One region of the Arthrobacter sp. TJ-263 genome, then DNA from elsewhere that is predicted to be linked to it. Evidence: riboswitches for the same ligand, from Rfam matches in the RefSeq annotation. Region 1 holds a riboswitch; each other region holds the start of a gene.
What was found. Region 1 has a riboswitch for cyclic di-AMP ahead of AC4D2F_RS15050 (C40 family peptidase). Riboswitches for the same ligand answer to the same signal wherever they lie in the genome.
Positions count from the first base shown of each region.

Region 2: it holds a riboswitch for cyclic di-AMP, as region 1 does, so the genes downstream of both, AC4D2F_RS13970 (NlpC/P60 family protein) here and AC4D2F_RS15050 (C40 family peptidase) in region 1, are expected to answer to the same signal.
Region 3: it holds a riboswitch for cyclic di-AMP, as region 1 does, so the genes downstream of both, AC4D2F_RS03625 (C40 family peptidase) here and AC4D2F_RS15050 (C40 family peptidase) in region 1, are expected to answer to the same signal.

Region 1 covers NZ_JBZCNE010000003.1:203,516-213,088, forward strand. Annotated here, with positions in the region: gene AC4D2F_RS15020 (DUF1206 domain-containing protein) at 1-21, shown strand, start outside; gene AC4D2F_RS15025 (CoA-binding protein) at 25-441, opposite strand; gene AC4D2F_RS15030 (ABC transporter ATP-binding protein) at 699-1,514, shown strand; gene AC4D2F_RS15035 (aliphatic sulfonate ABC transporter substrate-binding protein) at 1,603-2,640, shown strand; gene AC4D2F_RS15040 (ABC transporter permease) at 2,637-3,509, shown strand; gene acs (acetate--CoA ligase) at 3,515-5,461, shown strand; gene AC4D2F_RS15050 (C40 family peptidase) at 5,551-6,474, opposite strand; cyclic di-AMP (ydaO/yuaA leader) riboswitch at 6,480-6,660, opposite strand; gene AC4D2F_RS15055 (hypothetical protein) at 6,781-7,011, opposite strand; SAM riboswitch class I at 7,096-7,199, shown strand; gene AC4D2F_RS15060 (O-acetylhomoserine aminocarboxypropyltransferase/cysteine synthase family protein) at 7,291-8,670, shown strand; gene AC4D2F_RS15065 (CoA-binding protein) at 8,667-9,179, shown strand; gene AC4D2F_RS15070 (hypothetical protein) at 9,176-9,573, opposite strand, start outside.
Region 2 covers NZ_JBZCNE010000002.1:741,057-750,629, reverse strand. Annotated here, with positions in the region: gene AC4D2F_RS14005 (helicase-associated domain-containing protein) at 1-1,312, opposite strand, end outside; gene AC4D2F_RS14000 (hypothetical protein) at 1,412-1,702, opposite strand; gene AC4D2F_RS13995 (cold-shock protein) at 1,869-2,252, shown strand; gene AC4D2F_RS13990 (DUF3027 domain-containing protein) at 2,262-2,888, shown strand; gene AC4D2F_RS13985 (MFS transporter) at 2,923-4,200, shown strand; gene serC (phosphoserine transaminase) at 4,270-5,394, opposite strand; gene AC4D2F_RS13975 (iron-dependent transcriptional repressor DtxR) at 5,645-6,343, shown strand; cyclic di-AMP (ydaO/yuaA leader) riboswitch at 6,476-6,643, shown strand; gene AC4D2F_RS13970 (NlpC/P60 family protein) at 6,648-7,556, shown strand; gene AC4D2F_RS13965 (NlpC/P60 family protein) at 7,583-8,506, shown strand; gene AC4D2F_RS13960 (HNH endonuclease) at 8,727-9,224, shown strand; gene mobA (molybdenum cofactor guanylyltransferase) at 9,221-9,573, shown strand, end outside.
Region 3 covers NZ_JBZCNE010000001.1:768,603-778,175, forward strand. Annotated here, with positions in the region: gene AC4D2F_RS03615 (alpha/beta fold hydrolase) at 1-587, shown strand, start outside; gene AC4D2F_RS03620 (NAD-dependent epimerase/dehydratase family protein) at 584-1,549, shown strand; gene AC4D2F_RS03625 (C40 family peptidase) at 1,704-2,546, opposite strand; cyclic di-AMP (ydaO/yuaA leader) riboswitch at 2,549-2,756, opposite strand; gene mutM (bifunctional DNA-formamidopyrimidine glycosylase/DNA-(apurinic or apyrimidinic site) lyase) at 2,867-3,829, opposite strand; gene rnc (ribonuclease III) at 3,830-4,573, opposite strand; gene rpmF (50S ribosomal protein L32) at 4,647-4,850, opposite strand; gene AC4D2F_RS03645 (YceD family protein) at 4,853-5,419, opposite strand; gene coaD (pantetheine-phosphate adenylyltransferase) at 5,644-6,114, opposite strand; gene AC4D2F_RS03655 (aminotransferase class I/II-fold pyridoxal phosphate-dependent enzyme) at 6,193-7,428, shown strand; gene AC4D2F_RS03660 (spermidine synthase) at 7,425-8,249, shown strand; gene AC4D2F_RS03665 (hypothetical protein) at 8,373-8,714, shown strand; gene AC4D2F_RS03670 (hypothetical protein) at 8,891-9,493, shown strand.

The DNA.
Region 1 (9,573 bases):
TCGAAGTACCAGCGCATGTAGGCGTCAGAGGCCGAGCGCCGGGGCCTCCATCGCGGGGCACGTGTCCATGACGACGTCGAGCCCGGCCTCCGCCGCACGGCGGGCGGCGTCCTCGTCGATCACGCCCAGCTGCAGCCACACCGCCTTCGCGCCCACGGCGATCGCCTGGTCCACGACGGCTCCCACCCGGGACGAGTTCACGAAACAGTCGACGACGTCGATCGGGCCGGGGATGTCCGCCAGGCGCGTGTATCCCTGCTGGCCGTGGACGTCGTCGCCCTTGAGACTCACGGGGATGATCTCCATCCCCAGGCCGTCCTTGAGGAACTGCGACACCCCGACGGCGACGCGCCGCGGGTTGTTCGACAGGCCCACCACCGCCCACCGGCCGTGCTCGGTCAGGAGCCTCCTGATGACCTGCGGATCGTTCTGGTGTGCCACGACGCCTCCCGGGGGTGTCCTGCGATTGTTACCTCGTTTGTTACACGCCCCATTTTGCTCCCACGGGACCCCGGGCGTTTCATAGGAGTGACCATCCCGAGCGGCTGAGAGACCTGGATCAGTGAAGCCGCAGCAACCCTGGTCGTCCGCATCCCCCTGATGCCGGACGATATCGAGGTCCGAGCCACGGGAACCACCGGAGACGGTGGCGAAGGCTCGGTCCGTAGGGTGCTACCGCCAGGACCGATGGAGACACCATGACCGCAGTTCTGGCACCCGGCAGCACCCAGTCCCACCGCAAACAGGCCCTCGGCGTCCGCTTCGCCGGGCTCGGGCGTAGTTTCGGCCCGTCCGCGAACCGCCGCACCGTCCTCCGGGACGTCACCGTGGACGTGGAACCCGGCGAGATCCTCGCCATCCTCGGCACGAGCGGCTGCGGCAAGTCCACCCTCCTGCGTGCCGCCGCCGGACTCGACATCCCCGACAGCGGGCAGGTCCTGATCGATGGCACCCCCGTGACGGGCATCGACGAGCGCTGCGCCGTCGCCTTCCAGGAACCCCGGCTGCTGCCGTGGCACACCCTGCAGGCCAACGTGGCGATCGGGCTCCCGAAGTCCTCCAGTGCCAGTGCCGGCAAGGCGAAGGTCCTCGAGCTGCTGAAGCTCGTGGGACTCGACACCTTCGCCAAGCACCGCCCCCGCGAGGTCTCGGGAGGCATGGCCCAGCGGACGTCGCTCGCCCGCGCCCTGGCCCGCAACCCCGGCGTCCTCCTCCTCGACGAGCCCTTCGGCGCACTCGACGCCCTCACCCGCATCCGCATGCAGGACCTCCTGCTGGACATCCACCGCGCGCAGCCCACCACGGTGCTGCTGGTCACGCACGACGTCGACGAGGCCCTCCAGCTCGCCGACCGGGTCCTCGTGCTCGGCCGCGGGGACGGGAACGGGCCTGAGGGTTCCACCGTCGCCGAACTCGTCACCGTGCCCGGCGACCGCCCGCGGGACCGGAATTCAGCGGATCTCGGGGCACTGCGCAGCACCCTGCTGTCGATGCTCGGCGTCACCGGGCACTGAGCCCGCCTTTCCGCCCTCCCCGCAGCGCCGTCGTACCGCGCTGCCTCCCTGCCTACCCACTTTCCATACCCTCCACCGAAGGACCACCATGAACCGCCGTGCCCTCCTGCCGACCCTCGCCCTCGCCACCGCCCTCTCGCTCAGCCTCAGCGGCTGCCTGGCGGGAGAGAACGCCTCCGACACGCAGGCCGCCGACGGCGGAGCCACCCAGGGCGGTGAGCTCAACATCGACTTCGCCACCTACAACCCGCTGAGCCTCGTCATCAAGGAGCAGGGCTGGCTCGAGGAGGAACTCGCCGCCCAGGACATCACCGTCAACTGGGTGCAGTCCGCCGGGTCGAACAAGGCCAACGAGGCACTGCGCGCCGGGGCGATCGACGTCGGCTCCACCGCCGGGTCCGCCGCGCTGCTCGCCCGCTCCAACGGCTCCCCGATCAAGGCCATCGACATCTACTCGCAGCCCGAGTGGGCGGCCCTCGTCACGCTCCCCGACTCCGGTATCACGAGCGTCGAGGACCTGCGCGGCAAGTCCATCGCGGCGACCCGCGGGACGGACCCGTACTTCTTCCTCCTGCAGGCGCTCGAGGCCGCGGGCGTGGACCAGTCCGAGGTCACGATCGAGAACCTGCAGCACGCCGACGGCCGGGCTGCCCTCGCCAGCGGCGCCGTGGACGCCTGGTCCGGCCTGGACCCGATCATGGCCGCCGCCGAGCAGGACGGCGCGGAGCTCTTCTTCCGCGACATCGACTTCAACACCTACGGCTTCCTCAACGCCACCGAGGACTTCCTCACGGAGAAGCCGGACGTCGCCCAGACCGTGGTGGACGCCTACGAGAAGGCACGGGAATGGGCGAAGGAGAATCCCGAGGAGACGGCCGCCATCCTCGCCGAGGTCGCCGCGATCGACCCGACGATCGCCGAGTCGGTCATCATCGACCGCACGAACCTCGACGTCGATCCCGCCCCGGGCGACGCCCAGCGCAGCGTCCTGGAGAAGATCGGCCCCGTGTTCGTGGAGACCGGTGACGTGCAGAGCCAGGAGCAGATCGACGAAGCACTCGACTCCCTGTTCGACGCCTCGCTCGTCGAGAACGCCGATCCGGCATCCGTCGGCTCCGATTCATGAGTGCCGACTATCTGACCGGGGGCAGCGCGGTTCCCATCACCAGGGACGGATTCTCCGCGGCGGGATCACCGCTGGGAGGCCCCGAGGCACAGAACGACGCGGGGCGGGGCAGGGCGGTCCGGCGTACCGGCGTCATCCTGCTCGGGCTCATCGTCCCGGCACTGATCCTGCTGGCCTGGCACCTCAGCACGGCGTCGGGTTTCTTCCGCCCGTCGCAGCTCCCCTCGCCGGCGTCGGTCCTCGCGGCCGCCGTCGACCTCATCGAGCGCGGCCAGCTCGCCACCCACATCCTGATCTCCACCCAGCGCGTGGTCCTCGGCTTCGTCATCGGATCCCTGCTCGGCGTGGTGGCCGGCGCCCTCCTGGGCCTCTCCCGCCTCGCCGACGTCCTGCTCACCCCGACCGTGGGAGCCCTGCGCGCCGTCCCGTCCCTGGCGTGGGTCCCGCTGCTCGTGCTGTGGATCGGCATCAACGAGGACTCGAAGGTCACGTTGATCAGCATCGGCGCCTTCTTCCCCGTCTTCACCACGCTCTACCTCGGCCTGCGGCACGTCGACCGCAACCTCGTCGAGGCCGCCCGGGCGTTCGGGCTCAACGGCATCCGCCTGCTCACGACGGTACAGTTGCCCGCCGTCGTGCCCGCCCTGTTCTCGGGCCTCCGGCTGGCGCTCGCGCAGTCCTGGTTGTTCCTCGTGGCCGCCGAGCTCATCGCTTCGTCCATGGGCCTGGGCTTCCTGCTCACGGACTCCCAGCAGACGGGCCGGGTGGACCGCATCATCCTCGCGATCATCCTGCTGGCCGTGATCGGCAAGACGACGGACGCGCTCCTCGGCGTCGCCGAACGCTGGGCGGTGCGTCGGTGGGCGTGAGCACGGTGAGTGCAGGCACGGCAGGCACAGGCACGGCGACGGGGGCGGGCGCCACCGCGCAGGAGGAGGCCGAGCGCCTCGCGTTCTGGGCGGAGCAGGCAGCCAGGCTCGAGTGGGAGGCACCGTGGCACACCGTGCACTCCTTCGAACGGGCGGAGCCGCAGAGGGACGGGACGCTGAGCATCCCCGCCATCGAGTGGTTCGCCGGCGGCACCCTGAACGTCGCCGTGAACTGCGTGGACCGGCATGTCCGGGCCGGCCGCGGCGATCGTGTGGCCCTCCACTTCGAGGGTGAGCCCGGGGACCGCCGCGCCGTGACCTATGCGGACCTGCAGGACGACGTGTCGCGGGCCGCGAATGCGCTGCTGGCACTGGGCATCGGACCGGGTGACCGGGTGGTCGTCTACCTGCCGGTCCTCGTCGAGACGGTGGTCGTCACGCTCGCCTGCGCGCGGATCGGCGCCGTGCACTCGCTGGTCTTCGGCGGGTTCTCCGCGGAGGCGCTCCGCTTCCGCGTGGAGGACACGGGCGCCAAGCTCCTGGTCACCACCGACGGCCAGTTCCGGCGGGGCGTCGCCGTGTCCGTGAAGGACAACGCCGACGCCGCGGTGGCCGGGGACAACAGCATCGAGCACGTCCTGGTGGTCCGCCGCACGGGGTCGGACATCAGCTGGACGGAGGGCCGCGACGTTTGGTGGCACGACGTCGTCGACACCGCCTCACAGCACCACGAGCCGGAGGCGTTCGACGCCGAGACGCCGCTGTTCATCATGTACACGTCCGGGACCACAGGAAAGCCCAAAGGCCTGGTGCACACCTCGGGCGGGTACCTCACGCAGGCGTCCTGGAGTTTCGAGCACCTCTTCAGCAACCCCGACCCGGCCCTGCGGGAGCGGGACGTCCACTGGTGCACCGCCGATCTCGCGTGGGTCACCGCGCACACCTACGAGCTGTACGGGCCGCTCTCCAACGGCGCCACGCAGGTCCTCTACGAGGGCACGCCGAACACGCCCCATCCGGGACGCCACCTCGAGGTCATCGAACGCTACGGCGTCACGAGCTACTACACGGCGCCCACCCTGGTCCGCTCGCTCATGGGCTGGTTCCCGGACGGCGTCCCCGCCTCCCACGACCTCTCGAGCATCCGCGTGCTGGGCACGGTCGGCGAGGCGGTCAACCCCGAGGCGTGGCGCTGGTTCCGCCGGAACCTCGGCCGCGACGAGGTGCCCGTCGTCGACACCTGGTGGCAGTCCGAGACCGGCGCCACGGTGCTCTCCCCCAGCCCCACCGACGCGGACTTCAAGCCGGGCTGCGCTGCCCGCGCACTGCCCGGGGTCAGCACGCGCATCGTCGACGAGGAGGGCCACCCCGTCCCGCCGGGCGTGCAGGGCCTGATCGTGGTGGACCGTCACGGCCCGGCCATGGCGCGCACCGTCTGGGGAGACCCGCAGCGGTATCTCGACTCCTACTGGCGGAGGTTCGCAGCGCAGGGCTGGTTCCTGGCCGGCGACGGCGCCCGGTACGACGACGACGGTGACACCTGGATCCTGGGCCGCGTGGACGACGTCATCAACGTCTCGGGTCATCGCCTGTCCACGATCGAGATCGAATCGGCGCTCGTGGCCCATCCCCTCGTCACCGAAGCCGGCGCATGCCCCGTGCCCGATCCCCTGACGGGCCATGCCATCGCGGCCTTCGTGGTCCTCGCCGGAGGTACGGATCCGGACACGGACGTCACCTCGACGCTCCGCGCCCACGTCGCGGCGGCGATCGGACCGATCGCGCGGCCGTCCGCCGTCGTCGTCGTGCCCGATGTGCCGAAGACGCGCTCCGGCAAGATCATGCGCCGTCTGCTGACGCAGCTCTACGAGGGGTCGCCGCTCGGGGACACCACGTCCCTGCAGAACGAGGGGTGCATCGCGGGGATCCAGGACGTGCTGTCCCGCCGCTGACGCACCGTCCGGCAGCGGTCATTAAAAGAAGGAAGCGGCAGGGCCCCGTCCAAGCACCTGCCGCTTCCCGCGCGTGGTTCGCTCCGGTGTCAGCCAGCAACCCGGACGAAGGAGGCTCCCGGGAGGTCGGAGAGGGAGTGCTGCATGGTGAGGTTCGCCCCGTTCATGCCGCTGCTGATGACCTGGCCGCCGCCGGCGTAGATCGCGACGTGGCCGCCGGTGACGACGAGGTCACCCGGGGCGGGGGATGCCACCGTGGAGCCGAACTGCAGGAACTGCGAGGGGCCGAGGTCGCCGACGGGGATTCCTGCGGCGCGCAGTGCCTTCTCCGCGAGGATGGTGCAGTCCTGGACGGCACCGGATGCGAGCTGGGACCGGGCGGAGGCCAGGAGGGTGCCCGCGGTACCACCGGAGGCTGCGACCGGGGTGATCTTGGCGGAGGCCAGGTACACGCCGGAGCCGGGAGCCGTGGAGACGGGAGCCGGGGCGACGGCCGCGGCCTGCTGGACAGGCGCAGCAGGAGCCACGACGGCCGCGGGCGCAGCCTGGGGAGCGGCCACGGGCACCGAGACCGTCCGGGCCGGGGCCGCAGCGGCGCCGCCCGTCGGGATGGTGATGATGTCGCCCGGGAAGATGATCGATGCGACGGACAGGCCGTTCGCCGTGAGGACCGCGGTCAGGTCCACGCCGTAGCGTGCCGAGACGGCGCCCAGCGTGTCACCCGGGACGACGGTGTGCGTCGTCGGGGAGGCGACAGCCGTCTGCGCGGCGGGGGCAGCCTGTGCTGCGGGGGCTGCAACGACCGCGGGGGTCGTCGTCGCGCCCTGCTCGGTGTACTCACCGGCATGGGCGGTGCCCACGGCGCCGAGCGCGAGGCCCGAGGTGACGGCGGCGATGGCGACGGGGCGGCCTACGGCGGTGGTGTGGGCCCTGGCGGCGCGGGACAGGCCCTGCAGCGCGAGACTGCCGTCGACGTCGGCACGGTGGCGCGCTGAAGAAATGTTTCGTGACATGGTTCTATACCTCTCCCATGCCTGCGGGGTGAGCTGTCGGGTTCGGATGGGAGTCACCCGGCCGCGAACATCACCCGTGGGTGATGTGGTGCGACTTAACCCCGAGGGCGCCTGCAGGGTCTCCTGCGCGCCCGGTGGAACTAGTGGTTCCCCCGTCCCTGCCTTTCGTGGTTGCGAACGATTCCGGGACGACGGCAGGGCTCGGCATTCCGTCCAGGAGCGCCCCACGGTCGCGGAAGCACATGTTGACCATACCCAACAGCAGTCACTTCTGTCACATTAGAGTAACGGGGGGTGAAGTGCTCCTCAGCCGCGCAGCTCCCGCCAGCGACGGAGGGCGAAGACCGTCCCGGCTGCACTGAGCGTGAGCAGCACCGCCTGCTGGATGTAGAACCAGTCCGTGGCCGCCGTTCCAAGGCCGCCGAGGGCCACCAGGATGCTGCTGGCCAGCGTGAGCGTCAGCGCGGCTCCGACGTACCAGAGCGTCTGCCACAGCTTGCGGTCCTGCGCCCGGCTTGCCGATCTCCATTCCTCCATCCCTCCAGCCTAGGTCGCCGCAACCCCTGCCTCACACGGGGACACATGGTTTGGTTCTGCACCGGCCCGGTGTCAGACTCGATCCGACCATCCCGAGCGGCTGAGAGATCTGGCTCACTGACGCCGCAGCAACCCTGGCCTCCGCGTCGCGCGGCGGCATGAGGGTGCTACTGCCAGAACGATGGAGGAACCCATGAGTGCAGCCACAGCAGCCTTCGGCATCGACGTCGCCCCCGAAATCCCCCTCGCAGCATCCGAACCCAGCAAGGCAGGTGCCTGATGGCAGAACGTTCCTTCGGTTTCCGCACGCGTGCACTCCACGCCGGCGGCACTCCCGACGCCACCCACGGGGCCCGGGCCGTCCCCATCTACCAGACGACCTCGTTCGTGTTCAAGGACACCAACGACGCCGCGAACCTCTTCGCCCTGCAGAAGTACGGCAACATCTACTCGCGGATCGGCAATCCGACGGTCGCGGCGTTCGAGGAGCGCATCGCCTCCCTCGAGGGCGGGATCGGGGCCGTGGCGACGGCGTCGGGCATGAGCGCGGAGTTCATCACCTTCGCGGCGCTCTGCCAGGCCGGGGACCACATCGTCGCCGCCTCCCAGCTGTACGGCGGCACGGTCACCCAGCTCGACGTCACCCTGCGCCGGTTCGGCATCGAGACCACCTTCGTCCCCGGGACGGACCCCGCGGACTACGCGGCCGCCCTCCGGGACAACACCAAGGCGGTCTACGCCGAGGTGATCGCGAACCCCTCCGGCGAGATCGCCGACCTCGCAGGCCTCGCGAAGGTCGCCCACGACGCCGGCATCCCGTTCATCGTCGACTCCACGCTGAGCACGCCCTACCTGGTGCGCCCCATCGAGCACGGCGCGGACATCGTCATCCATTCGGCCACCAAATTCATCGGCGGGCACGGCACCACGCTCGGCGGCGTGATCGTGGAGAGCGGCCGCTTCGACTGGGGCAACGGCAAATTCCCCATGATGACCGAACCCGTGCCCTCCTATGGCAACATCCAGTGGTGGGCGAACTTCGGGGAATACGGGTTCCTGACCAAGCTGCGCACCGAGCAGCTCCGCGACATCGGGCCCTCCCTCTCGCCGATGTCCGCGTTCCAGCTCCTCCAGGGGGTCGAGACCCTCGCGCAGCGCCTGGACGAACACCTCGAGAACGCCCTGGCCGTCGCGGAGTGGCTGCAGGCCGACCCGCGGGTGGAGTACGTCAACTACGCCGGGCTCCCCACCCACGCGCATCATGAGCGGGCGAAGACCTACCTTCCGCAGGGCCCCGGCTCCGTGTTCAGCTTCGGCATCAGGGGCGGGCGCAAGGCGGGACAGAAGTTCATCGAGTCCCTGCAGCTCGCCTCGCACCTCGCGAACGTGGGCGACTCCCGCACCCTCGTGATCCATCCGGGCTCGACGACGCACCAGCAGCTCTCGGCCGAGCAGCTCGCAGCGGCGGGCGTCCCCGAGGACCTCGTGCGCATCTCCGTGGGCCTGGAGGACCTCGAGGACATCCTCTGGGACCTGGACCAGGCCCTGGACATCGCGGTGAACGCCGCCGACGCCTCCTTCGAGGACCTGCCGCAGGAAGCGGCCGGAGAGAACGACGACGACGCATCGGCGACGCGGGCAGTGGGAGTGGGAGCATGAGCGGCGGCACCGGCAACGCGACACCTGGACGGACCTGGGAAGGGCCGACGGCGCCCGAACGGCTGAACCTGCTGAGGCACGCTCGGTCGGTCGCGATCGTCGGGGCCTCGGACAAGCCCTCGCGGGCGTCCTACTTCGTGGCGACCTACCTGCAGTCCTCCTCCCCCTACCGCCTGTACTTCGTCAACCCGGTGGCGAAGGAGATCCTCGGCCGGCCGGCCTATGCATCGCTGAAGGACCTGCCCGAGGTGCCCGACGTCGTCGATGTGTTCCGCAAGCACGACGACCTGCCCTCGGTGCTGCAGGAGACGCTCGACGTCGGCGCGAAGACGCTCTGGCTGCAGCTGGGATCGTGGCACGAGGACGTCGCACGCGAGGCCGAAGCGGCCGGCCTGGACGTGGTGATGGACCGGTGCCTCAAGATCGAGCACGCGCGCTTCCACGGCGGGCTCAACCTCGCCGGCTTCAACACCGGCGTCATCTCCTCGAAGCGGCAGATCACCTCCTAGCGGAGGGCCGGGACCTCCGGCGGATCCGTCCGGTCGGGCTGCCCGGCAGCGGGCTCATCCGCGGCGGGGTGCACTGCGGGGTGCACTGCTGCGGCCACATCCGTGGCGGACTCGGACGCCCACGGCTCCGCGACGGGTTCCACCGCCGCTCCGGAGGTCCCCGCGGACGGGACATGCCCAGGACCGCCGCCGGGCGCGAGGAGCCAGGCCCTGCTGGGCGGCGCGGAGATCGCCCGTGCCTCTGCGGACGAGCCGACCTCAGCCTGCGGATCGGCCCCAGGACCGACCGGAGTCTCCACCCGCGCCTGCCGCGGCTGCCGGATCTCGTGACCCTGACCGTTCGCCGTTCCATTCCCGGAGACCTGGCCGTCCGCCGTCCCGGTCCCGGGCACCG
Region 2 (9,573 bases), on a different contig from region 1:
CGGACCCGACCGTGCCGGGCGCGTCCGCGGGGGTGTCCGACAGTTCGAGGGCGACGGACAGGAGCCGCCGGCGCACCATCGGGGCGTCGGGCCGGGACGCCTCCGCGGCGAGGGCGTTGACGGACGTGCCGTCCGGCAGCTTCGATCCGACGAGCGCCGGGGCGCGGTCCACGGCGAGCCATCCCTCGACGAGCAGCTGCCACTGGGCGTCCCGGTCCAGCGTCTCCCAGGCATCGGGCTGGGCGGTCTTCCAGCGGGAGTCGTCCGGATCGAGGACGAGGAGTCCGACGGCGGCCGCGAGTTCGAGCAGCCAGGCGGCCTCGCCGTCGCTGCAGTGCACTGCCTCGCGGACGCGCCGGAGCTCGCGCACGCCCACGCCGCCGGAGCGGAGGGTGGAGACGGGGGAGCCGGCGACGACCGCGAGCAGGGATCCCACCTGTCGCAGGGTTTCCGCGATCGCGCCGAATGCCGCGTTGTCACGCAGCGTCGCCCGGGTGGTCCGCGCATCGGTGGACGGCGGGTCCCGATCGAGGGACGCGAAGACGGCGTGGCCGCGGACGGCCCTGCCGACGCCGCGGGGGAGCTCGACGTGGAGGGCGTCCAGCGGTGCCAGCAGGCAGCGGTCCAGGAGCCACTGCACGGCAGGCGGGGCACCGCCGGCACCTCCGGTCGCCGTCGAACCGACCGGGGTGTCACGGAGGCGGGCGAGCAGGGCCTCCACGCCTTCGGGGGCACCGGCCATGAGCCGGTCCCAGGCCTCCGGGTCCGCAGTCACCCCATCCAGCACCCGCGCGGCGGCGGCCGACGTTCCCGCCTCGTGCCCGGAGTCCGGGGCGAGGACCGCGGCGGCGCGGACGAGCGCGGGACCGAACCGCGGGATGGAGCGGGCGAGGGTCCGGAAGGAGCGGCCGAGGCCCGCCGGGTAGGGCGCCACGGCGTCGGCCATCGCTCCGACGGGCAGGAAGCCCTCCGCCGCGGACCCGACGACGAGGGCGCGCCGGGCGAGGTCGTCGAGGAACGCCTCGACGGCGTCGGTGCTTCCCTGCGACAGGGCGGCGGCGAGACGGGCGGACGGCACCGCGGCGCCGTCGTCCTCGGTGAGGACCACGAGGGCCTCGAGGACCTGGAGCTGGGGCCGCGTGATGTTGTCCAGTGCCCGCTGCAGGCTCGTGCGCGAGGACGCCCGGGCGGCGAGCGCGGCGAAGTCCGGCACCGGGGGAAGGATGAGGTCGGGCCGGACGGTGAGGAGGCGGCGCAGGTCGTCATCGCTCCGGAGGGCCAGCTGATCGGCCAGTGCTCGGATTGCGGACATCACCCCAAGATTACCCGGCGCCGCTGACACGGCGCGTGGTCAGGTGCGCGCCTTGTGACGCCCGTCGTACGGCGTGCAGCGCTCGGATCGGTCGTGGTCTCAGGAGTTCCGGCGGGAGATGACGGACCGGACGAGCAGCGAGACCATCAGGAGGAACGCGATCGGGAGGCAGAAGTAGCTGGCCAGCACGAAGCCGGGCCATACGTTGCCCTGCAGGAAGGCCGTCATCAGGATGGCCGCCAGGGACACCAGGCCGACGCCGGCGAAGGCCACCGCGAGGACCATCACCAGGAACCGGCTCCGCGACGACCGTCCGGGTGCACCGCCCGGCACCGCTGCGTCGCCGGGATGGTCGGAAGTGGGGTTCGTGGCCGGTTCGTCAGGGGTCATAGCCGTCCCAGACTACAAGAACCGCGGCGGGCCGCTCACGACGCTATACCCTAGGAGACACAGACTTCCCGGCGGCAGCAGTCCGCCTGGGTGCCAGGCGGCCTGCGTGGACCGGGCCAGGGCCGCCGGTGACACCGCCCGGTACAGCCAAGAAGAGGTAGACGACGTGCCCATCGGCAAAGTGAAGTGGTTCGACGCGGACAAGGGATTCGGATTCCTGGCCACGGACGACGGCAAGGAAGTGTTCCTGCACGCCTCGGCCCTGCCGGCGGGCGTGACCGAGGTCAAAGTGGGCACGAAGCTGGAGTTCGGCGTCGCCGACGGGCGTCGCGGCCCCCAGGCCCTCTCCGCGCGTATCCTCGAGCAGCCTCCCTCCGTCGCCAGGGCAACCCGGAAGAGCGCCGACGACATGGCCGTCATCACGGAGGATCTCATCAAGCTGCTCGACGGCGTCTCCAACGGTCTCCGCAAGGGGCGCTACCCGGAGAAGGCGCACGCGGCGAAGGTCGCGGCGGTCCTGCGCGCGGTTGCCGACGACCTCGACGCGTAGGCTTCGATCATGACCCCGAGCAACCTGGACGCCGTCGACGGCGCGCCGTCGACCGACATCGAAGCGACCGCCGAGGGCACCGACGTACCCGCCGTCGCCGAGGCCGCGCGCAAGCCCCGGGTGACCCGCCGCATCCCGAAGACCGACTCCGTACTCGAAGCCGCCGTGGAGCGGGCGCGTCAGGGAGTGCTGGAGATCGCCCCCGAGGCGCAGGTGGGACGCCATGTGTCGGCCGTGATCGAGGGAGAGCGCCTGGTCACCCACCGGTTCGAGGCCTTCGTGCCCGGATACGGCGGATGGCAGTGGTACGCGAGCGTGGCCCGCGTGGCGCGGAGCAAGGACGTGACGGTCTGCGAGGTGGGGCTGCTGCCCTCCCCGGCCTCCCTGCTGGCACCCGAGTGGCTGCCCTGGTCCCAGCGTGTGCGTCCCGAGGACTCGCCGCAGGACGAGGCGTCGCCGTCGGATGCTGCTGCAGGCTCCGGGGCGACCGACGGAACAGGTGCTGCCGACGGGTCCGGCACCGCCGATGCGGCCGTCACTGCCGGCACTGCCGTCACCGCCGATACGGGCGGGACCCCGGTGGCCGGCGAGGACGATCCGGAGGCCTCCGCCGCGGGACGGCCCGACGCCGAGTGATCCACGTGTGGTGCCGGAGCGGAAGGGGAGGGGCGTGAGCACCTTCCGGTCCCTCGGTATCCACAACTACAGGCTCTGGTTCATCGGGGCGCTGGTCTCCAACATCGGCACGTGGATGCAGCGGACCGCGCAGGACTGGCTGGTCTACGACATCCTGACCGAGCAGAACGCGTCGGCGCTCGGCATCGTCATGGCCCTGCAGCTGGGGCCCCAACTCGTCATCGCCCCGTGGGCGGGCCTCATCGCGGACACCGTCGACCGGCGGAAGCTCCTCGTCACCACGCAGGTGGCCATGGCGCTGCTGGGCGTCGGCCTCGGACTGATGGTCCTCCTGGACGTCGCCGCCCTCTGGCACGTCTACGCCTTCGCCCTCGCGCTCGGCGTCGTCTCGGCCTTCGACGCCCCCGCCCGGCAGGCGTTCGTGTCCGACCTCGTGCGCGACGACTACCTCCCCAACGCCGTGGCGCTCAACAGCGCCTCCTTCAACGGGGCACGCCTCGTCGGTCCCGCCATCGCGGGACTGCTGACCGCGGGCGTAGGGCCCGGCTGGGTGTTCATGATCAACGCGCTGACGTTCGGTGCGATGGTCTACGTGCTGCTGGCGATGCGCAGCTCGGAACTGAACGCGCAACCGCGGCCGGTGCCGGGCAAGGGGCGCATCAGGGCGGGCTTCCGCTACGTGCGGCACCGGCCGGACCTCATGATCGTGATGCTCGCGATCTTCATCGTCGGCACTTTCGGACTGAACTTCGCGGTGTTCATCGCCGCGATGGCGCGCACCGAGTTCGGCCAGGGCGCAGGGGTCTTCGGCGTGCTGTCCTCGGTGATGGCGGTGGGCTCCGTCGCGGGCGCGCTGCTCTCCGCGCGGCGCGACAGGCCGCGCCTGCGATTCATCTTCGGCGCCTCGGCGGCCTTCGGGATCGCGTGCGCGCTGGCCGCCCTGGCCCCCACCCTGTGGCTCTTCGGGCTGGCGCTCGTGCCCGTGGGCCTGTTCGCACTCACGCTCATGACCAGCGCCAACGCCTACGTCCAGACCACCACGGAGCCGGCCATGCGCGGGCGCGTCATGGCCCTGTACTTCGCCATCTTCCTCGGGGGGACGCCGCTCGGAGCGCCGGTGGTGGGGTGGGTCTCGGACATGTTCGGCCCGCGGTGGAGCCTCGGGGTCGCGGCGGCGTCCGGGCTGATCGCCGCCGGGGTGGGAATCTTCTGGGCATGGCGTTACCACGACGTGCGGCTGCGCTACGACCGCTCGGCGCCGAGGCGCCTGCGCATCGACCACGAGGCCGGAGCGTCCGACCCCACGCCGTAGGGGGGTCACCGCGGAGCAGGCCCGACTGCGGGGGTCGGCGCGGCGGACCGGATCCCCGGATGTACGGACCTACAGGAGGTTCTCGACCACGTGGTCGATGCAGCCGATGAGGGCCGAGACGTCGTCGGGCTCGATGGCCACGAAGGTGGCCACGCGGAGCTGGTTGCGCCCCAGCTTCCGGTACGGCTCGACGTCGACGACCCCGTTGGCGCGCAGGATGGCGGCGATCCGGGCCGCGTCCACCGCCTCGTCGAAGTCCACCGTGACGATCACGTTCGAGCGGTCCTCGGGACGGGTCACGTAGGGGCGCGCCACGGGGGAGGCCTCCGCCCAGCGGTACAGCCGCCCCGCCGAGTCCGCCGTCCGGGCCGCCGCGAAGGGCAGGCCACCCTGCGCATTGAGCCACTGCACCTGGGCCTCCAGCGTCACGAGCGTCGAGAGCGACGGCGTGTTGTAGGTCTGGTTGAGGCGCGAGTTGTCGATGGCCGTCTGCAGGTCGAGGAAATCCGGGATCCAGCGGTCGCCGGCGGCGATGCGCGCCGCGCGCTCCAGCGCGGCGGGGGAGAACAGGCCGAGCCACAGGCCGCCGTCCGAGGCGAAGTTCTTCTGCGGCGCGAAGTAGTAGACGTCCGCCTGGGAGACGTCGACGTCGAGCCCGCCCGCTGCGGAGGTGGCATCGACGACGACGAGGGCTCCGTCGTCGGCGCCCTCGACCCGCCGGACGGGTGCTGCAACGCCGGTGGAGGTCTCGTTCTGCGGCCAGGCATAGACATCGACGCCGGCCTCCGCCGCCGCCTCCGGCCGGGTGCCCGGCTCACTCGTGAGGACGCTGGAGGCGTCGAGGAACGGTGCCTTGTTCGTGGCGGACGCGAACTTGGAACCGAACTCCCCGAAGGAGAGGTGCTGGGCCTTCCGGTCGACGAGCCCGAACGTGGCGACGTCCCAGAAGGCCGTCGAGCCGCCCACACCGAGGACCACCTCGTACCCGTCGGGGGCGGCGAAGAAGGCGCGGAGCCCTTCGCGGACGCGCCCCACGAGGTCGCGGACCGGGGCCTGGCGGTGGGAGGTCCCCAGGAGGGAGGTGCCGGCCGCGACGAGGGCGTCGACCTGACCGCTCCGGACCTTCGACGGACCTGCACCGAAGCGGCCGTCCGAGGGGAGGAGGTGTGCGGGGATGCGGGATGATTCGCTCAAGGGGGCTCCAACTCTGGGACGGGGGTGCAGACCTCAATTCTGCCCCAGCGGCCGATGGCCCTCCATTTGTTAACGCCCCCGGGGAGGACGCTTCGGCAGCCCGGGCACGGCCGGCCCCAGGATTGCCGGGCCCGTGATGCCATGCGTTAACCTTGGGAGGCGTGGGGCGGAACCGGGCCGATGGCCGCACCCCTCACCGGCGTGAGGCAGTCCAGCCGCGCACCCGCACCGCACCAAGGAGCTGAACCGCATGACGGACCTCATCGACACCACCGAGATGTACCTGCGGACCATCCTTGAGCTCGAGGAAGAGAACATCGTCGCGCTCCGTGCGCGCATCGCCGAGCGGCTGCGCCACTCCGGCCCCACCGTGTCCCAGACCATCGGCCGGATGGAACGCGACGGCCTCGTGGTCGTCTCCGGTGACAGGCACCTCGAGCTCACCGAGACCGGCCGGCGCCGCGCCACCGGCGTGATGAGGAAGCACCGTCTCGCGGAGCGCCTCCTGAGCGACGTGATCGGACTCGACTGGGCATACGTGCACGACGAGGCGTGCCGCTGGGAGCACGTCATGAGCGAGCGCGTGGAGCGCCGACTGTACGAGCTCCTCGGCAAGCCCTCGGACTCTCCCTACGGCAACCCTATCCCCGGCCTGGCGGCCATCGGCGGCGTGGAATCGGAGCTGTTCACGGACGGCGTGGTCACGCTGCTGTCCGCGATGGCCACTTACACGCCCGGCAGCCTGGTCACGCTCGCGCGCCTCGCCGAACCCATCCAGGTGGACCCCGAACTCCTCACCCAGCTCGACGAGGGCGGGCTGCGCCCGGGCGCACGGCTCAGTCTCGAATCGGTGGGAGGGTACGTCTCCGTGCGCGTCCCCGGTGTCGAAGGTGCCCTCGAACTGCCGCCCGAGGTCGCCTCGCACGTCTTCGTCTCCGTCGGGGACTGACCGCCTCCCGAGACCTTCGTCACCAGAAACACACCGTTCCGTGATCGGAATGTGACATATCTCGTGGTGTGTTGTAGCGTTCGAAATGTGCCGGGCTCGCTCTGGATCCAGCACCCTCCTGCAAATCGCCTAGCTCTGCCATTGCCGGAGGTTCGTCCGCACCATCGCATGGCAGAGGCGGGGGAACCAATTCTGGGTCTCTGAGAAGAGATCCTTGGGGTTAAGTCGCTGTTCACGCAGCGGCCGGGTGACTCCCATCCGAATCCGACAGCTCACCTCGCAGGCGTTGGGAGAGGTCTCCAACGTGTCCATCAGCTCTTCGCCGGGCCGCCACCGCGCGCCCCGGAACATCAGTCCGCTGACCGGTCTGTCCGCCGCCGTCGCATCCAATGCCGGATCCGTCGGTCGCCAGGCCGCCGTCATCGTCGCAGCGTCAGGCCTCGTCCTCACCGCCGGTCTGCCGGCCCACGGGACCGCAGGGGCAGAGCGCGAGGTGCAGTCCTCCGCGACCCTGGGCATCGATCGTGTGGTGACGGCCGCGGTCACCGTGCCGGCCACGGCGACGGTGTCCTTCGACCGCGTCGCCGTCGAGGTGGAGGCCGCCCCGAAGCCCGTCGAGGCAGCCCCCGTCGAGGCCCCGGCCATCGAGGAGGCTCCCGTGGAGGTTCCGCCGGTCGCCGTCCCGGCCCCGCCCGCTGCCGCCGTCGCCCCGGTCGAGGCTGCTCCCGTGGTGGCACCGACCGCCGCCGTCGCCCCCGTTGCCGTGGTCGCACCGGCCCCCGCTGCCCCGGCTGCCGTCGCTCCCGTCGTCGCAGCCCCCGCTGCCGTCGCTCCCGCTGCCGTGGGCGCGCCGGCCCCCGTCGCTGCGGTGCCCGCCGCCCGGAGGCCGGCTCCCGCCCCGTCCTCCGGCGTCGCCGCCGGCCTGGTCGGTTCGGCGTACTCGCAGATCGGCGTCGCGCAGGACTGCACCGCCATGGTCGAGAAGGCCCTGCGCTCGGTCGGCAAGTCCGTGGGCGACCTCGCTCCCGGCCAGTTCTTCCAGTTCGGCGCCGTCGTCGGATCGCCCGCTCCCGGTGACCTCGTGATCACGGGCGGCCATGTCGCGATCTACGTCGGGAACGGCCAGGTCGTCAGTGGCGGCCTCAACGGCATGAACACCGGCCTGCACAACCTCTCAGACCTTCCCGGCGCCGGCTTCGTCCGCGTCCGCTAGCCCCCCCACACTCGGAGAACACCCTCATGTCATCACTCATGTCCTTCCGCCCTGCCCCCGCCCGCCACCGCGACGACGCCGGCAACGCTGCGGCCTTCGCCGTCCTCGCACGGACCGTGTCCACCCAGGCGGGCGGGATGGGCCGACAGGCGGCCGTCTTCGCGGCGGCCTCCGGGCTCGTCCTGACCAGCGGGGTCGCTGCCAACGCGGCGGACCTCAAGCCCCAGCGTGAGGTCCGGGCGTCCACCGTCGCCCTGACCTCCTCCCGCGCGCCCGTCGTCGCCTCGGACAAGACCGTCGTGTCCTTCGCCATGACCCCGGTCAAGGTGAAGGCCAAGCCGGTCGTCGTCGAGAAGGCCCCCGTCGTCGAGAAGGCTCCTGTCGAGGCTCCCGTCGTCGAGGCACCCGTCGCTGAGGCGCCGGTTGTCGAAGCCCCCGTGGCCGTGGCGCCTGCTGTCGCAGCACCTGCTGCCGTCATGGCTCCCGCTGTGGCAGCCCCGATCGAAGCGCCGGCCGCGCCCGTCGCGGAGACACGCGCGGCGGCGGGTGCTCCGGCGCCCGCACCCGCACCCGCACCGGCACCGGCACCGGCACCGGCTCCGGCGCCCGCACCCTCCTCCGGTGTGGCAGCGACCATCGCCGCCGCGGCCAAGGGCCAGCTCGGCGTCATGCAGGACTGCACGCGCCTCGCAAGCAACTCCCTCGCCGCGGCCGGGATCAACTTCCACGGCTGGCCGGCCGGGTACCTGTCCCTCGGCCGCACGGTGAGTGCCGGCGAGGCCATCCCCGGTGACCTGATCTACTACGCCGACGGCGGCATGGGCAAGGCCCACATCGCGGTGTACATCGGCGGCGGCCAGGCCGTCCACGGCGGATTCAACGGCAACACCACGGTCATCGCTCCGGCCGAGCTCGGCTCCGGCGGCGTGTACATCCGCGTGGGCGGCTGACCCGAACGGCTGTGGATGCAGGAGGACCGGCACACGTGCCGGTCCTCCTGCCGTTCGGCTCCCACCGGAGGTAGCAGAAGCAGGAGCCCGCACATCGCCGACCCGGCGTTCCGCGGACGGCCGGGTGCGGCTTACCCTTGCAGTGTCCATCCGAAGCACTTCTCCCGATGCCCGGGACAGCAACCGGTTGCGGGACCAGGTCAGCAATGGGGCAAGGCGCATGCGCACTCTCGTTCTGAATGCAGGATATGAACCGCTGGCGGTCGTCACCTTCCGCCGGGCGCTGGTCCTTGTCCTGACGGGGAAGGCGAGCGTCGTGGCAGAGGACGACGACCCGGTGGTCGGTCCTGCGGACGTCTTCGGAAGGCCCTCGGTGATCCTGCTCAACAGATACGTGAAGGTCCCCTATCGCCAGGACTTCGCGGCGACGAGGCGAGGAGTACTGCGCCGTGACAACCACCTGTGCGCCTACTGCGGGAAGGCGGCGTCCACCATCGACCACGTGATGCCGAGGTCGAGGGGCGGCGGCGACACCTGGGAGAACCTCGTGGCCTGCTGCCTGAGATGCAACAACGCCAAGGGGAACAAGACCCTCGCCAGCCTCGGCTGGACCCTGAGGGTCGTCCCGCGCCCGCCCCGCGGACCCCAGTGGCAGATCCGCGAACTGGAGAGGCCCGCGCCGCAGTGGAGCGAGTTCCTCACGGAGACCGCCGCGTGAGGACCGGAGGGGACCGCCCTCGGTTCGACGCCGTGATCCTCGCCGGGGGGCGGTCCTCCCGCCTCGGCGGTGTCCCGAAAGCCGGGCTGGTCGTGGAGGGAGTGACCCTGCTGGAGCGGACGTGCGCCGCGCTCGCCGACGCCGGGCAGATGGTGGTCGTGGGGCCCGACCCCCGGGCCGACGGCGGGCGCGCGATGCCGGGTGCGCCGTCGTTCGTGCGTGAGGAGCCGGCCTTCACCGGACCCGCAGCCGCCCTCGTGGCCGGGTTCCGGACGGGGGCGGGCCGCCGACGGGCGCCCTGGTGCGCCGTCGTCGCCTGTGACATGCCGCGCGTCGCCGAGCTCGTCGA
Region 3 (9,573 bases), on a different contig from region 1:
ACGGCGCCCGCGTCGCCGTCAGTCCGCTCGACGACGACGGTGCGGCGACGGGCGAGGCGACGACGGCGCCCGGGCGGACCGGCGAGATCCTCGTCGACGCCCCCCACGTCAAGGACCGCTACTTCCGGCTGTGGAGGACGCAGCGCGAGTCCGCGCGGACTCCCCCGTGGCACCGGACCGGCGACGTCGGCCACTTCGACGCCGAGGGGCGCCTGTGGGTCGAGGGCCGGCTCGGCCACATCATCACGGCGGCCTCCGGCGTCCTGACGCCCGTCGCCCTGGAGCAGTCGCTGGAGACGATCGACGGCGTCCGGCTGGCTGCCCTCGTGGGCGTCGGACCCGCCGGCACCCAGGCCGTCGTCGCGGTCCTCGAGACGGACGCCGCAGGACGGCGCCCGGCCCTGGCGGATGCTCCGCTCACGGAGGCGGCACGGGCTGCCGCGCTGAGGCACGGTGTCGGCCTCGCCGCGGTCGTCGCCGTTCCCTCCCTCCCGGTGGACATCCGGCACAACGCGAAGATCGACCGCACGCGCATCGCGCAGTGGTGCAGCCGGTTCCTCTCCGGTGCCCGCGCGGGGTCCCTGTGACGGTCCTCGTCACCGGTGCGAGCGGGATGCTGGGGCGCGCCGTCGCCGAACACCTCGTCGCCTCCGGGGAGGAGGTCCGGTGCCTCCAGCGCCGGCCATCCTCCGTGTCCGGCGCGCAGGACGTCCTGGGCTCGATCACCGATCCGGACGCCGTCGCCTCAGCGGTCCAGGACTGCCGCGCCGTGATCCACCTGGCGGCGAAGGTCTCCTTCACCGGGGCTTCCGCCGAGTTCGACCGCACCAACATCGACGGGACCCGGATCCTGCTGGACGCCGCCCATGCGGCCGGGGTCACCGACGTCGTCCACGTGTCCTCGCCGTCCGTGGCACACGCCGGCTCCTCGCTCGTCGGTGCTCCCGCCGGCCCCGCGGACCCGGCGCACGCGCGCGGGGACTACGCCCGGACCAAGGCCGCGGCCGAGCTGCTCGCCCTGGGTCGCTCGACGCCGGCGTTCCGCGTCGCCGCGGTGCGGCCGCACATCGTGTGGGGCCCCGGCGACACCCAGCTGGTGGAACGCGTGATCGAGCGCGCACGGCACGGACGCCTGCCCCTGCTCGACGGCGGCACGGCCCTGATCGACACGACCTACGTGGACAATGCGGCCTCGGCCATCGTCGCGTGCCTGCGGCGCATGGATGCGGCGCAGGGCCGGGCCCTCGTCGTCACCAACGGCGAGCCGCGCCCCATCGCCGAACTGCTCGGCGGGATCTGCCGCGCAGGCGGCGTGGAGCCACCCGCCTGGTCCGTCCCGGGAGCACTGGCTCGCGGCGCGGGATCCGTGATCGAACGGGCCTGGCTGCGGCTCGGCAGGACGGACGAGCCTCCCATGACCCGCTTCCTGGCGGAACAGCTCTCGACCGCGCACTGGTTCGACCAGCGGGATACGCGCAGCGTGCTCGACTGGCGCCCGTCCGTGAGCGTCGATGAAGGGCTCGAGCGCCTGGCGGCGTACTACCGCTGAGGCTCTCCGCCTGAGTGCGCGGGTGTCGCCGTCGACCACCCACCCCACGTGCACGACGTGCTCCCACCGGATACGCGGAAGGACGGGATGCGTGATGCATCCCGTCCTTCCGACCGTCTCACTGGTGGCGCCGGCCGTACGGCCGGCGGCTCAATTAGCGGGTGTAGTAACCATCCACGGACATGGCGTTGACCGAGTGGACCACGGTGCCCTGCGAGGGGTTCAGGGCGCTGACCATCTGGCCGTTGCCGAGGTAGATCCCCACGTGGCTGCCACCGTTCTGGCTCACCAGGTCACCCGGCTGGGGGTTGCTGGTGGGCGTCATGGCAGCGAACTGGGCCCAGGTGGTGCGCGGCAGGTTGACGCCGTTCTGGGCGTAGGCCCACTGCACGAAGGCCGAGCAGTCCCAGGCACCGAAGGAGGTCCCGCCATACACGTAGCCCGAGCCGACGCCCTGCATCGCCGCTCCGACGACGCCGCCGTTACCCACAGGGGTGATCGACGGGGTGGACTGGAAGCTGACTGCGGGGGTCGCTGCCGGAGCAGCGGCAGGCGCTGCGGCGGGGGCCGCGGCGGGGGCCGCGGCAGGCACGGCGACGATCGATGCCGACTGCACGGAGTACTGCGCGGGAGCAGCGGAACCGCCGAGGGAGATCGACTGGCCGGGGTAGATCACCGAGGCGGAGCCGAGTCCGTTCGCCGCGAAGAGGCTGTCGACGCTCAGTCCGTGCATCGCCGCGATGGACCCGAGGGTATCGCCGGCCTGCACGGTGTGGGTGCCTGCGGCAGCAGTGGAGGCTGCGGCCGGCTGGGTGCTGATCTCGCCTGCGGCGTTCGCGGGAAGCGATGCGCCGAACATGATGCCCGAAGCGACGGCGACGGCGGCGGCAGGCTTGCCGGCGACGGAGGCGCTTGCGGAGACGGCGCGGGATGCCGTGATGAAGGGGTTGATGCGCGTGGGGACGGCCCGGTGGCGCGCGAAATTGCTCTTGGACATGTTGATGCCTTTCCCAATGCCTGCGAAGTTAGCTGTCGGGTTCGGATGGGACATCCGGACACGCTTGCTACAGACCATCGCCCCCAGCGCTGGTCTGCGCGTGTCTTTACCCCTAGGACCCGTGATCGGGTCCGCTAGTGGTTCCCCCGCCCCTGTCGAATGTGTAGTGCGAACGGTCCGTCCTCATCGACAGGGTTAGGCAGTGTGAGGATGGGCGCCCATCCGTTGTGGATCGGACGCGAGACTAACCGTACCGGTTGGTAATACCTGTTGTCACATTTAGATCACGAGGCGAATATCACCTTTTTCTGCCTAACGGATCAGAACCGTGCTTTGCGCGGGCGCGGCTGGCAGATCGGGCACAGGTAGGACGACCTGTTCATGAACGATTCGCGGCGCAGCAGCGTGGTCCGCCCCTCGGACGCGCAGCGGCGGCATGGCCGGCCCTCCCGCCCGTAGGCCTCCAGATCGCGCGCGAAGTAGCCCGATGCACCGTTCACGTTGACGTACAGGGAGTCGAAGCTGGTGCCACCGGCCGCCAGCGCCCGTTCCATCACGGAGGTGACGGCGTCGACGATGCGCCGGGTGTCGGGCCGGCGCATGGTGTCCGTGGGGCGCGCGTAGTGGAATCCGGCCGCCCAGAGCGCCTCGTCGGCGTAGATGTTGCCGATCCCGGAGATGAGCCCCTGGTCGAGCAGGGCCCGTTTCAGGCCCGTCCTGCGCCCGCGGAGGCGTTCGTGGAAGGCATCCGTGGAAAATCCGGGGTCGAGGGGATCGCGCGCGATGTGCGCAGCCTGGTGGGGAACGAGTGGCAGGTCGGAGGCGCCGAGCCCGCCGGGCAGGCCGTCCGGTGTCGGCTCCAGCTCCGCGACGAACATCCCGCCGAAGATCCGCTGGTCGACGAACCGCAGCTCGCCCGGCAGGGCGGCGCCGTCGTCGTCGACCGCCGGGGAGAGCGCGAGGCGGACCTTCAGGTGCTTCTCGAGGGGGGCGTCGGGTTCCTCGACGAGGAGTTGCCCGCTCATCCCGAGGTGCGCCATCAGTGCGACGTGCGGGCGATCACCGGGTCGGGCCGCGTCCTCGAGGATCATCCACAGGAACTTCCCCCGGCGCACGACGTCGCTGACGCGGGCACCCTCGAGGGTGCCCACGAAGTCCTCGACGCCGTCGACGTGCCGCCGGAGGGATCGGGGATCCAGGACGTCCACGGATCCGATGGTGCGGCCCGCCACCCAGCGTGCGAGGCCCCGTCGGACGACCTCGACCTCGGGGAGTTCAGGCACTCAGGGTCCGTCGGGCACCGCGGTGGTGCCGGTGCTGTCGGCGGGGCCGGGCGGCAGGGGGTCCAGGGGCACCGCGAGCGTCTTCCAGGACTCGGCCGCGGCCGCCTGCTCGGCTTCCTTCTTGGAGTTCCCGCACCCGGAGCCGTACTCAATGCCACCGATCAGCAGGCGGGCCGTGAACGTCCGGGCGTGATCGGGTCCCGTCCCGTCGACCCGGTAGTCGATCGTCCCGAGCCGCCGACCGGCCGCGGTCTCCTGGATGCGGGTCTTCCAGTCGGTCCCCTCACCGAGCACCGCCGCATCGCGCAGCAGCGGTCCGATGAGCCGCATGACCATGGCGCGGGCCGTCTCGATGCCGTGGCTGAGGTAGGCGGCCCCGATGACGGCCTCCATGGTGTCCGCCAGGATCGAGGCCTTGTCCCGCCCGTTCGTCAGCTTCTCCCCCTGGCCCAGCAGCACGTAGCTGCCGAGGTCCAGGGTGCGGGCCACCCCCGCGAGTGCCTTCGTGCTGACGACGGCTGAGCGCCTCTTCGCGAGGTCCCCCTCGGACAGATCCGGGTGGTCCCGGTACAGCGCGTCGGTGACCGCCAGCCCGAGCACCGAGTCGCCGAGAAACTCCAGGCGCTCGTTCGTCGGGATCCCGCCCTTCTCGTAGGCGTAGGAGCGGTGCGTGAGGGCAAGACGAAGCGTCCCGGCATCGATATCGACACCGAGACGCTTCGTGAGGTCTTCCGTATTCTTCACAACTGCATCAACCGATCCAGCATCGGACGGGCGCCGGCAGGCTCGAGACCTGCCCTGCGGCGCGGGTCCGTTGTCAGACGTCGGCTACCTTGCGGCCCTTGTACTCGAGGAACAGCGGGGTGCCGGCGGAGTCGGTGACAACCTTGGCCTGGTGGGCGAGGCTGTAGGTGACGCGGCCGTTCTCGAGGGTCTTGACCAGCTTGGGGGCGGTTGCCTTCCACTGGGACCGGCGTGCGCGGGTATTCGCGCGGGACATTTTCCGTTTCGGGACAGCCACGGCTAACTCTCTTCCTTCTCGTCTGACTCTGACTTGGGTGCCGCGTTCTGCTCGGCGGCGGTGCCCGTCAGCCCGGCGAGGGCTGACCAGCGAGGATCCAAAACTTCATGGTGGTGGTCAGGATCATCATTGAGCCGGGCTCCGCATTCGGAGCACAGACCTTGGCAATCCTCCCGGCACACCGGCTGGAATGGCAGTGACGTAACCACAGCATCCCTCAACACGGGTTCCAGATCGACCGAATCGTTCTCCACCCTGTGCTGTTCTTCTTCCTCTTCCACCGACAGCGACGCGGAGTCGCTGTAGAAGAAGAGCTCCTGGATCTCCACGTCGCGGTCGAACCGCAGTGGCTCCAGGCACCGGCCGCACTCGCCGGTTACTTCGACGTTCGCCGTTCCCGATACCAGGATTCCCTCGTGCACCGATTCGAAGCGCAGATCCAGTTCCATGTCGGAACCCTCCTGCACTCCGATCAGGGCTACGCCGAAATCCTTGGGTACCGGTGCATGTTCTTCGATTGTCCGCATGCTTCCCGGACTGCGCCCGAGATCCTTGACACTGAAAGTCAAAGGCGAACTGAGATCGCTTTTAATGGTGACTCCTGTAGAACATATGACCGACGTACCATCCTAGCCTGATCCGGCGGGCAGGCCCAAAACGGGCGGGACGTCTAGGCTCGGACCGTGATGTCCGAATCCCCGCCCCCTGCACGGCGTCGACGCCTCCCGCGGGTCCTGCGCACGGCGGCCGGCCTGCGCCCGCCCCGTCTGAGGACCGGGCCCGCGGGCCGGGATCAGGACGTCCGCAGGTGCTTGTTCACCGCGTCCGGGACGAAGGGCGTGACGTCCCCGCCGAGTGACGCCACCTCCTTCAGGAGGGTCGAGGAGACGTGCGCGAACTCGGTGTCCGTCGGCAGGAACACGGTGTCGATGTCGGCCAGGTGACGGTTCATGGTGGCCATGGGGAGTTCGTAGTCGAAGTCGAGGCCGGACCGCAGCCCCTTCACGAGGGCGCCGGCCCCGTGCTCCCGGCAGAAGTCCGCGAGCAGGCCCTCACCCATCGGGAGCACCGTCACCCCGGGCAGGTGCGCCAGGCTTTCCGCGCAGAAGGCCATGCGCTGATCGAGGGCGAAGCGGTACGTCTTCGCGTAGTTCGTCGAGACCGCGACGATCACCTCGTCGAACAGCCGCGCGGCACGGCTGATGACCTCGAGGTGGCCATTGTGGAGGGGGTCGAAGGATCCGGGGCAGACGGCGCGGCTCATCCCCCCACGGTACCCAGTCCCGGGGTTCCTCGGCGGACCGGGCGGGCCCCCGGCGGTGGGAGCGGTGATACTGGTGGGATGACGACAGACGCTCAGACTCCTTCCCCGCGGGGTATCGGCGGGGCGCCGTGGATGCGGGCGGCGCGCGGCGCGAACCTGCTCGGCGACGACGGCCGGCTCGGCATCACGATCTTCGAGGAGGTCACGGCCCTCGCGCAGCAGCATGACGCGGTCAACCTCGGCCAGGGCTTCCCGGACGAGGACGGTCCGCGGGAGATCCTGGACGCGGCACGGGCCGCCATCGCCGGCGGGGCCAACCAGTACGCACCGGGCCAGGGGCTCGCGGTGCTGCGCGACGCGATCGCCGCACACCAGGAGCGCTTCTACGGCCTCACGGTGGACCCCCGGACCGAGGTGATCGTCAGCACGGGCGCCACCGAGTCCATCGCCGCCGCGATCCTCGCGTTCGCCGGCCCCGGGGACGAGGTGCTGACCTTCGAACCGTTCTACGACTCCTACGGCGCCGTGATCGGCCTCTCCGGCGCGACACACACCACGGCCCCGCTGCGCGCGCCGGACTTCCAGCCCGACGCCGCGAGCCTCGAGGCGGCGTTCAGCGAGCGCACGAGGATCGTCGTCGTCAACAATCCGCACAACCCGACGGGCAGCGTCTTCACCCGCCCCGCCCTGGAGCTGATCGTGCGGCTGGCGGAGCGCTACGACGCGATCATCGTGACCGACGAGGTGTACGAGCACCTCACCTTCGGCGTGGAGCACGTGCCGATCGCGTCCCTGCCCGGGGCGGCCGGACGCACCCTGAGCATCTCCTCCGCCGGCAAGACGTTCTCCGTGACGGGCTGGAAGATCGGCTGGCTCAGCGGACCGGCCGAGCTCGTGGCCCAGGTGCGCACCGTCAAGACCTTCCTCACCTACACCTCGGGCACGCCGTTCCAGGGCGCGGTCGCGCAGGGCCTGGCGCTGCCCGACGCGTTCTTCGCCTCGATCGCGGGCACCCTGCGGAAGAAGCGCGATCTGCTGGGCGAGGGCCTCCGCGCGGCCGGCTTCGACGTGTTCGAGCCGGAGGGCACCTTCTTCACCATGGTGGACGCCGCACCGCTGGGCATCGAGGACGCCACGGACCTCGCGCGCCGCCTGCCCGCCCTGATCGGCGTCGCGGCGATCCCCGTGGCGATGTTCTGCCACCCCGAGGGCGCCGGGCAGACCCGGTCCCTGCTCCGCTTCGCGTTCTGCAAGAAGTTCGACGTGATCGAGGAGGGCGCGCGGCGCCTGGCGACCCTGCGGGAGCGGGTGTGAGCAGCGAGCGGGCACCGGAGCCTGCGCAAGGGGACGGGGAATTCGAGGTGCCCACCCGCTGGCTTCCGGGGACGGGCGCGTACGCGGAGATCGACGAGGACGCCTACATCGAGGGCGCCCTGATCCTCAGCATCGGCGGCGCCCAGCAGTCCCATGTGGACATGCTGCATCCCGGCCGGGTCTTCTACGAGTACCTGCAGCGCATCGCCAACGTCATCGACCTCGCGGCACCCCCGGGTGCTCCCCTGCGGGTCCTGCACCTCGGCGCCGGGGCCCTGACCCTCGTCCGCTACGTCCAGGCCACCCGGCCCGGCTCCCGGCAGGTGGCCGTGGACCTGGAGGCCGAGCTGATCGACTTCGTCCTCGAGGCGATGCCGCTGCCGGAGGGCACGTCCTGCGAGATCGTCGTCGGAGACGCCGCAGACGCGGTGCTCGAGCAACCCGACGCGGCCTTCGACGTCGTCGTGCTGGACATCTTCGCCGGAGCGGACGCGCCCGCCCACCTGACCGGCCCGGACTTCGCGGCGCATCTGCTGCGGGTGTGCGCCGAGGACGGCGTGGTGCTGGTGAATGTCGGCGATGACCCCCCGCTCGCCTTCGCCCGCGCCCAGAGCCGCCAGCTCTCCTCCCTCGCGCCGGCCACCGCGGTCCTCACCGAGGCCGCCATGGTGGGCGGCGAGCAGGCGGGGAACGTCGTCGTCGCCGCCCGCCGCGCGGCGTGGCCGGCCGCCTGGACCCGGGCGCTGCGTGCCGCCGGACCCCATCCCGCAGCCGTCCTGGTGGGCCCGGACCTCGCGCATTTCGAGCAGCTTCCAACCTAGCCCGCCACGGGAGGGCGGGGCTGTCAAGGAGAATTCCGCGCTGCACTGTCCCGGCGTTCCTCGTAGCCTGAAGAGGCTGAAGCAGTTTGGCTCGGACCCTTCCCGTCCCTCGGAGACCTGGCCATGAGCCACAAACTGCGCATCACCATCCACCTGGACCTCGAGCTCCGCCTGGCGCACATGGAAATCCATGGGTGCCTCACGGAGGAGAACCACCGGGCACTCCTGCCGGTCGTCAGGCGCTGCTTCCGCATCCTGCAGGAGCCCTGCGTCGTGATCGATACGAGCAAGGCCCAGCACATCGACACCGAGGGCATCGACGCGCTCCGCCGCCTGGGCGTCGGCCGGGCCGACCAGGCTGCCTTCGACTTCCCCGGGTCCTGCTCCCTGGTGGTACCGGACGACCTCCCGGTATGCCCCGCCCGTGCCCCGCGGTTCCACGGCAGCCACCGATACGCGTCATGACCGGCGGCCCGTCGGCGCCTTCCCGCAAGGCCCATCCGCAGGCCGCGCCCGCACGAAGTACCCGTACAGGGGTGGCGCGGACGACGGCGGTACGCTGGTCGGGAAGGTGGGCGTTCCAGGAGTGCCGGTAGCCCCACCGATGATTTGCAGCACTGCATGACGGGGAGGAGACGCGCATGGCCGACGGCGTCCTCCCCTATCTCCGGGCCCTCACCCTCGTCTCGCTCATCCTGTCGGTGTCCGCGGCATCCCACGTCCTCGCCGCCGGGCACCTGCCGCACCTCGGGGTGATCCTGCTGCTCGGCGCGCTCCTCCTGGTCCCGGTGATGCTGCTCACCCGGCGTGCGCTCTCCTTCCGTGCGGCGCTGCTCGCCATGGGCGCCGGGCAGCTGCTCCTGCACACCCTCTTCGGTATGACGGCCGCGCCCGCCGTCTGCCGGAGCTCCTCCGCGATGCCCGGCCACCACGCGGCCTTCGAGCTCGCCTGCTCGCCGGCCGTGCAGGACCAGCTGGGCGCCGCCTCCGGGGGCCTCGCGATGCTGCTGCTGCATGCACTCGCCACGGTGATCCTGGCCGTCGCGGTGTCCCGCAGCGACCACGCCCTCGAGCTCCTCCGCGCATGGCTCCGTCCGCTGTTCGTCCGCCCGGCGCTCGCCCCGCCGGCTCCGGCGCGCCGCCGCCCCGTCCAGGACGTCCCTGCGCCCGTCGCCCCGCTGTCGGTGCACGCCTCGGTGCCGACGCTGCGCGGGCCGCCGTGCACCTCCGCGCTGCCGATCTGACCCCGGACGTCCTGCGGACCCCCGGGCGACGGCGGCGCGTCCTGCGCACCACCCTCCCCAGATCCTCGCCGCTCCCCGTC